Regions from separate parts of the Thermanaeromonas toyohensis ToBE genome, predicted to be linked through region 1. Evidence: riboswitches for the same ligand, from Rfam matches in the RefSeq annotation. Region 1 holds a riboswitch; the other holds the start of a gene.
What was found. Region 1 has a riboswitch for cyclic di-GMP ahead of B9A14_RS10050 (methyl-accepting chemotaxis protein). Riboswitches for the same ligand answer to the same signal wherever they lie in the genome.
Positions count from the first base shown of each region.

Region 2: it holds a riboswitch for cyclic di-GMP, as region 1 does, so the genes downstream of both, B9A14_RS00070 (HD-GYP domain-containing protein) here and B9A14_RS10050 (methyl-accepting chemotaxis protein) in region 1, are expected to answer to the same signal.

Region 1 is NZ_LT838272.1:1,941,180-1,944,912, reverse strand. It holds gene B9A14_RS10055 (FapA family protein) at 1-1,246, shown strand, start outside; cyclic di-GMP riboswitch class I at 1,442-1,529, shown strand; gene B9A14_RS10050 (methyl-accepting chemotaxis protein) at 1,666-3,609, shown strand; gene B9A14_RS10045 (chemotaxis protein CheW) at 3,640-3,733, shown strand, end outside.
Region 2 is NZ_LT838272.1:12,902-16,634, forward strand. It holds gene B9A14_RS00055 (HD-GYP domain-containing protein) at 1-278, shown strand, start outside; gene pnpS (two-component system histidine kinase PnpS) at 310-1,719, shown strand; gene B9A14_RS00065 (AbrB/MazE/SpoVT family DNA-binding domain-containing protein) at 1,697-2,050, shown strand; cyclic di-GMP riboswitch class I at 2,113-2,226, shown strand; gene B9A14_RS00070 (HD-GYP domain-containing protein) at 2,318-2,953, shown strand; gene B9A14_RS00075 (phosphatase) at 3,650-3,733, shown strand, end outside.

The DNA.
Region 1 (3,733 bases):
CCTTTTCAGTTTAGAGGAAAAAATAAAGATAGAGGGCTCTACGGAAGAGAAAGTAGACTTGCTCCAGCGTTTTGTTTATACTTCTGCCGTACCAGGCCAGGTTCTCGCCCGCAAGCATCCTGCTCAACCTGGAAAACCTGGCCGGGATCTAAAAGGAAATATAATCCTTCCCCCCGAACCCCAAGATGTAGCCTTGAAAGCTGGGGAGGGCACTACATTAACAAAGGAAGGATTAGAAGTTGTAGCTGCCAAACCAGGTAGGCCGGTAGCCATCCATATACCTAGAGGAATGGAGATAAAGATCATTAATGTATTGCATCACGATGAAGACGTCGATAAGTCCTCTGGTCACATCATATTTGCAGGCGATATTATAGTCAAGGGTAATGTACTAGAGGGGATGCGGGTCGAAGCGGGAGAAAGCGCCGTCATAGAGGGCACGGTTTCTGGAGCCAGTATCAAAGCCCAGGATTCTGTAGTGATCAAGGGCAACGTCCACGCTTCAACTATAATCGCTGGAGAGAAGTTCGCTCTCCTAAGGAACGGTCTTCCCCTCCTAAAGAGGATATCATCTCAGATAGAAGAGCTATTTCTGGCCCTCAACCAGCTTAAAGAGAAGTACACAGGAAGCACCATCGGCCCTTTAGTCAAATTGTTGCTTGAACGGAAGTATCCTGGTATTCCAGCATCTATTCAGGTCCTTAGAGAGTACGTCAAGAAGCTCCCCTTTGAGTATCCTCCCCTCACCCGGTTTTTAAATAACATGGAGTATAAGTTAGTACGCCTACCCCTTGCCATAGTCAGCATCGAAGAGATAGAGGAACTGTACAATGAGGCTATGGAATTGCTAGGCCATATTCAAATCCAGGACAAAACAGAAAACGGCAACGTGACTGTGGGCTATGTGCTTAACTCCAAAATTATCGCCTCAGGAAGCGTAACTGTAAGCCGTATAGGTTGTGACAATTCTTATATCGAAGCAGGAAAAAAGGTTATAATCCATGGCGCCTTTAGAGGCGGGGAAATAAAGGCAGGAGAGGATGTGTACGTAAGGGAACTGGGCACCCGGGGCGGAGCCAAAAGTACAGTCACGGTACAGGAAAAAGGCGTAGTCACTATCGAACATGCCTATGAAAATAGTTTTGTAAAAATAGGTGTCCGAATCTATCCCTTCACCAGGGAAGAAAGAAAAATAAGGCTTCGCCTTAACGCGGAAGGTGAAATAGATGTTATACCTTGGAGGTAAAAGAGCTTGGATTCAGGGCGGCCAAAATACCTGCGGTTTTTCGACAAATTTCTCCTTGATCTTCAAACAATGCAAGGGATAATTTTAACTTAAAAAGAGGATTTTTAGACATAATGTCGAATAAAATAACAGCAAAATAAAATAAGAGATAAGGGCTGAGTAAGTTAGAAGGCTACAGGAAAGGTACGTTATCTGCACCGAGAAGGGCAAACCGTTCGAAAGGGCGGGGCGCAAAGTCATGGGCCTAAGGCGGGATCTAAGCTAAGGCTGCCAGGCTGCCGGTGCATCGAGGTAGGAGGGAGCAGAAACGTGCTCCCTTTTATTTTAAGCTTATTTTAAGCCTAATTTTAGATTTAAGTTTATTTAACTTAAAGCAAGATAAGTCATAACTACCAAAAATTAAGAAGGAGGCAACACCTATGGCTATTACCTCTACCAAAACATTAGAACCTTTACCTACGGGCAGCCGAGGGGTATATAGGGATACTTCTAAGACTGAACTAGTAAAGGAGGGAGATAAGAAAGAGATAGAAGCGCGCAGGAGGCAGGCTCGAACCTTTGCCAAGCAGCAACAGATAGCTGAGCGGATAGCTAGTGCAACAGAACAACTTTCTTCTGGAGTTGAACAGGCTTCAAGTGCTGTAGAAGAATTGCGCAGCGCTATGGAACAAATAGCCAGCGGAGCTCAGGAGGCTAGCAGTGCTACCGAGCAGTCTTTGGCTGCCATACAGGTTATTGGCGAGGCGGCGAAAATCTCTGTAAAGCAGGCACGGGAGTCGCTGTCCCGTTGTGAAGCCATAAGGGATTTAGTAAACCGCACATCTCAAGACATCGAAGAACTGATCCAAGGTGTAGACGATAGCGCTGCTAGAAGCGAAGAATCGGCCAGACTGGTGGCAAGGCTGGAAGAAGAAGCGGCCAAGATTGGTGAGATTGTTAGGACTGTCGTAAGGATCGCTGACCAAACTAACCTTTTGGCTCTAAATGCTGCGATTGAGGCCGCACGGGCTGGGGAACACGGCCGTGGTTTTGCCGTAGTAGCCGACGAAGTAAGGACCCTGGCAGAAACTTCCGAGAAAGCAGCCAGTGATATACGGAAGATAGTGGATAGCGTGCAAGAAGATGTACGGATAGTGGCGGAAGCTATTAATAAAGCAGCCGAGGTAGCTAGAGGTGAAACAGAAAAGGGCAAAGTTATAACTGATGAGCTTAAGAAGATAGCTAGCTCCGTAGTCAACGTAGTAGAGAGTGCAACTAGGATCGAACAGCTAATTACTGAAGTAGAAAAGGCAGTGGCTGAATTCCAAAAGGGAAGCGAGCAAATAGCAGCTACTGCTGAAGAGCAAGCCAGCGCAACTGAGCAAGCTTTACAAGGGGTTGAGCAGCAGGCCCATGCGCTGGCCGAGATAAGTGCTAGTACCAATAATTTAGCAGATCTAGCTGATACGCTTAAGCATTCAACTGATATCGTTAAATCAGCCGAGTCTCTTGCAGCAGCAGCGGAAGAATTATCCTCAGCAATTGAAGAGGCCAGCCGTTCAGCAGAAGAGATCAACGCAGCTCTAAATCAAATAGCGAAGTCGGCAGAGCAACAGGCTTCGGCTTCCGAAGAAGCCTCTAGTGCTATCAAACAAATAGAAAGATCCATGGGGGTAATTGCCAAGGAAGCAGAAGAGTCTAAAGTAGCAACACAGGAGCTTAATGACCTGCTGGCTGCTAATAAAGTAAGGGTGAATGAGCTTATTGAAGGCATAAGACGGGCGGCATCGACTAACCTTGAGAACGTACAGAAGGTCAACCAACTTGAGCGAAACGCCCGGATGATAGATAAAATAGTGGATACAATTGCCAGCGTAAGTATCCAGACCAACATGCTGGCTGTAAGCGGAGCTATAGAAGCGGCGAGGGCAGGAGAGTACGGTAAAGGGTTTGCCGTGGTGGCCTCAGATATCCGCAACCTTGCCCAAGAGAGTGCCCGTAACGCTGAACAGATTAAAGAAATGGTAAAAGGTATCCAGGAGCAGATAATGAATGTCCTCCGGGACATTACTACCATCGGAGAAGTTGTTCAGAAAGAAGCTGAAAAAGCCCAGAAAACAGTCGCTGACCTCGATGCCATTGAAGCTGACATGCGAGTAGTGCTTGAAGGAGTACAGATAGTCAAGAAGCAGGCCGACGAAAGCCTGTTAAGGGTGGAAGAAACAGCCAAAGGGGTAGAGCAGATAGCCACGTCTGCTCAAGAGGCCAGTAAAGCTGCCCAAGAAGCAGCCACAGCTAGCCGGCAGCAGGCGGAAGGTATGAAGGAACTCGCCCAGGCCATAGAAGAGATTGCGGCTTTGGCGGATGAGCTCCAGCAAGGTTAACGAAGGATAGGCGAGCGAGGAGGAAGGTATATGGCAGCGATCAGGGGGTCAGCCACAAGCCTTGACCAATATGTAATATTTCGTTTAGGCGAGGAAAGCTTCGGGATAGGTATAGAGTACCTTC
Region 2 (3,733 bases), 1.4 Mb from region 1:
AAGTCTCCGGCCTAAGGGAATTAGCCGAGATAGCGGGGTTACATCACGAAAGGTATGATGGGAAGGGATACCCCTACGGCTTAAAAGGAGAAGAAATACCCTTACCCTCCCGTATCCTCGCTGTGGCAGATGCCTTTGACGCCATGACCTCACGGCGTCCCTACCAGCCTATCCGGACACCCCAGGAAGCCTTGGAACGCCTCCGTCAAGGAGCAGGGACCCAATTCGATCCTCAGGTAGTGGAGGTAGCCCAGGTACTCGTAGAGAATAAGGGATGAGGTGGAGAAATTGAAGCGCCTGGCCCGCAAAATGGCTGTTAATATTACTGGTTGGATATTTTTTGTTTTATTTTTTATCTATTGGGCCATACGTTTTATCCTAGGGCCCCAGGGCCAGGGGATCCCCCTTATCCTTTCTGGCCAGGGGTGGGTATTCCTTATAGGCTTCTTGCTGGTAATAGGTGTGGGGGTTTACCGGCTTTGCTGCAACTTTTTATCCCCTCTAGAGGCTATGCTCCCTATAACCCGCAAGATAGCTGCTGGTGACCTAGAACAGCGCATCGAGGTAGAGAGGGATGATGAGCTGGGGATTTTAGCCAAACACCTTAATGATATGGTGGACCGCCTCCGTAACAACATCCGGGAGATTTCGGGTGAAAGGAATAAAATTAAGGCTATATTAGCTAGTCTTACGGATGCCGTAGTGGCAGTGGACCAGGTGGGCCGGGTGATGTTTGTGAACCCTGCAGCAGAAGAGATGCTTAAGAAAAGAGAGGACGAGGTGGTGCGCAAGTATCTTCTGGAGGTGATCCGTAACCATGAGATGGATAGCCTCGCCAAGGATATTTTGGATAAAGGGGAGACACGGGAGGCTGAACTTCGTTTATTTCCAACCTCTTCCCGGGTATTTAAAGTCCACGGTGCTCCCATAACTACTGAACAGGGCAGGATAGTAGGGGCAGTTCTTTCCATCCGGGATATTACGGAACTGAGGCGTTTGGAACAGATGCGCACTGAATTTGTGGCCAATGTATCCCACGAGCTTAGAACCCCCTTGACTTCTATCCGGGGTTTTGTAGAGACCTTGCTAGAAGGGGCCCTGGAGGATGAGAAGATAAGCCGCCGCTTTTTAACCATCATAAATAGTGAGGCCCAGCGTTTGCAGCAGTTAATAGAGGATCTCCTCACCCTTTCCCGGCTTGAACACCAGAAACCAGAAAAGGTGGTTAAGGGAGCCTCTCTAAAGGAAACCTTAAGCCGGGTCCTGGAGGTGGTAGGGCCCCTGGCACAGGACAAAGGAGTGGAACTTAAAGTAGAACTTCCTCCCGACCTTCCCCTTTTGAAGTTCCCGGAAAACTTTCTAGAACAGGTTCTCCTTAACCTTTTAGATAACGGGATCAAATATACTCCGAGGGGTGGTTCGGTAACTGTAGCTGCAGAGCGGGAAGGATCTAAGATACGGGTGGAGGTGCGGGATACCGGCATAGGGATCCCGAAGGAAAGCTTGCCTCGGGTCTTTGAACGGTTTTACCGGGTGGATAAGGCCCGTTCCCGGGAACTTGGGGGTACAGGCTTGGGGTTATCTATTGTAAAGCATATGGTAGAATCCCATGGTGGGACGGTAGGAGTCCATAGTCAAGTAGGGCAAGGTAGTACCTTTTACTTTATACTCCCTATAGCCGAAGGGGAGGAAGGGGGTGAAGGAGTTACGAGAAGGTAAGGTAGTGGGGACTTTAGGAGGGTCCCGGGAGATAGTTTACCGTCGGGTGGTGGATGAGAAGGGTAGGGTTACTTTACCCACTGAAATGAGGCAGCAACTAGAGATCCGGGCGGGGGAAGAAGTAGAGTTTCTCCTCCGGGAGGACGGACAGTGGTATATCCGCAAGGGATTCCCCCAGCGGGCTTGCACTTTTTGCGGTTGTGAGGTGGATTTAATACAGGTTTGGGGGCAGACCCTCTGTCGCCGCTGCGCTAAAAAATATCTGTATCTTTTAGCCCGGGAGCTAGAACTGGATATTTTTGTGGGAAAGAGTGGGAATCTACCAGATTAAGGAGGATTTTGGCTAACGGCGTCGAACAAATTTACCACCACAAAAAAAATCTCGAAATAAGAGCTGCTTCAGGGTAAACCTGTCGAAAGGCAGGGGCACAAAGCCATGGGTCTAAGGCTTTTCCCTTTAAGGGGTTAGCTCCTCTAAAGGGAGGCTATGATCGCCAGGCTGCCAGCTCTTAAGGGGTATAAGTGACCCTGGCGAGCCTTGCTCTGAAGCAAGGTTATTTTGTTTTATTAAAAAGAATTTAAGAGAGGATGTCCTTAAGTGGACGCCTACGCCGTTAGCGCATTGCTTGAGGATTTGTTTAGACATTCGCGCCTCACTTACTACCATTGCCTGCATGTAGCCGTTACTGCTCGCCAGGTAGCCATGGAGCTTGGATTAGAGTACCAAGAAGTGGAGAAGATTTTTTTAGGCGCTCTATTTCACGATATCGGCAAACTCAAAATTCCCCGGGCTATATTACATAAGAAGGGTCAGCTTACCCCTGCGGAGTGGGAAAAGATGTATAAACACCCGGAGGAAGGGTGCCACCTTCTACCGGATACCTTTCCTTGGCAGCCTATTAAGGAAATAATCCTTTACCACCATGAAAGATGGGATGGTAGGGGTTATTATGGGCTATCCCGCACGAAGATACCCCTAGGAGCTAGGATAATAGCCCTGGCTGATGCCTTTGACGCCATGACCTCACGGCGGCCTTACCAAGAAGCCCGCGGCTTAAGCGCAGCCCTGCGGGAGCTAGAGGAATGTAGTGGTAGCCAATTTGATCCTCAAGTTGTAGAGGCCTTTTTTTCCCTTACTGCAGGGTTCCTTAAGGGCCGGCAGGTCTTAAGACCGGAAAAAATTAATCTGATCTTAAACGTAACAACACGGAAACTTAACAGTAATGAGTTATGATATCAATGAACAGCCCGCTAGCCCTTTACTACAAGCGTCCTCTGACCTCCTTTTTTATATAAACCTTAAGCTTAGCCCAGAGATTTCTCTGGGCGTTTTTTTACCTTGCCAAAACAAAAGCAAAGAAGGCCGCGATCTTGCGGCCTTCCTTTTAAAGAGCCCATAAGGACCTTAACACCGGCTAACACACATCCCTACAGAGCCCATACCAGCCTTTCGGCGGGTATAGACCCTTACGGAACCTATGCTAACCTTAGCTCGACAATTTAAAGTACCTGAGAAGCCGAACAAGGTCTCTCGATCTTGTTCGACCTCTAGCCTTTAAAGGTTGCCTGCGGCACCTTAAATTGTCTTAGCTCGACCAAGGATCATCCTTGCCGACCTGCCCCTAATCCTTCGGACTAGGGGCAAGCCTTGACGGACTTATCCTTGATCTTCCCGCCAGCCGGTACCGAGCCTTTTTGACCCGGTACCGACCTTTGGCCGGAGATGGCCGAGCCCTTGCGGACCCGGCCATCTCCTGGGCTCGGCCCTTATGGACCCTGACGCTATTATTATTACCCGGAGCATAGGATAATATTTATTCTAAAGCAAAATCTCTTTGCTAAATTTTTGTTAAACAGAAGGACAAGGTATTGTCTTTGCGCTATACTTGTAGATAGAAAATCGCATTTAAAAGTAAAGGAGCGGAAAAAGATGTATTGCGAGGCCGATCTTCATACCCACACTATAGCCAGCGGCCACGCTTATAGCACAGTTAAGGAGCTTGCGGAAGCAGCC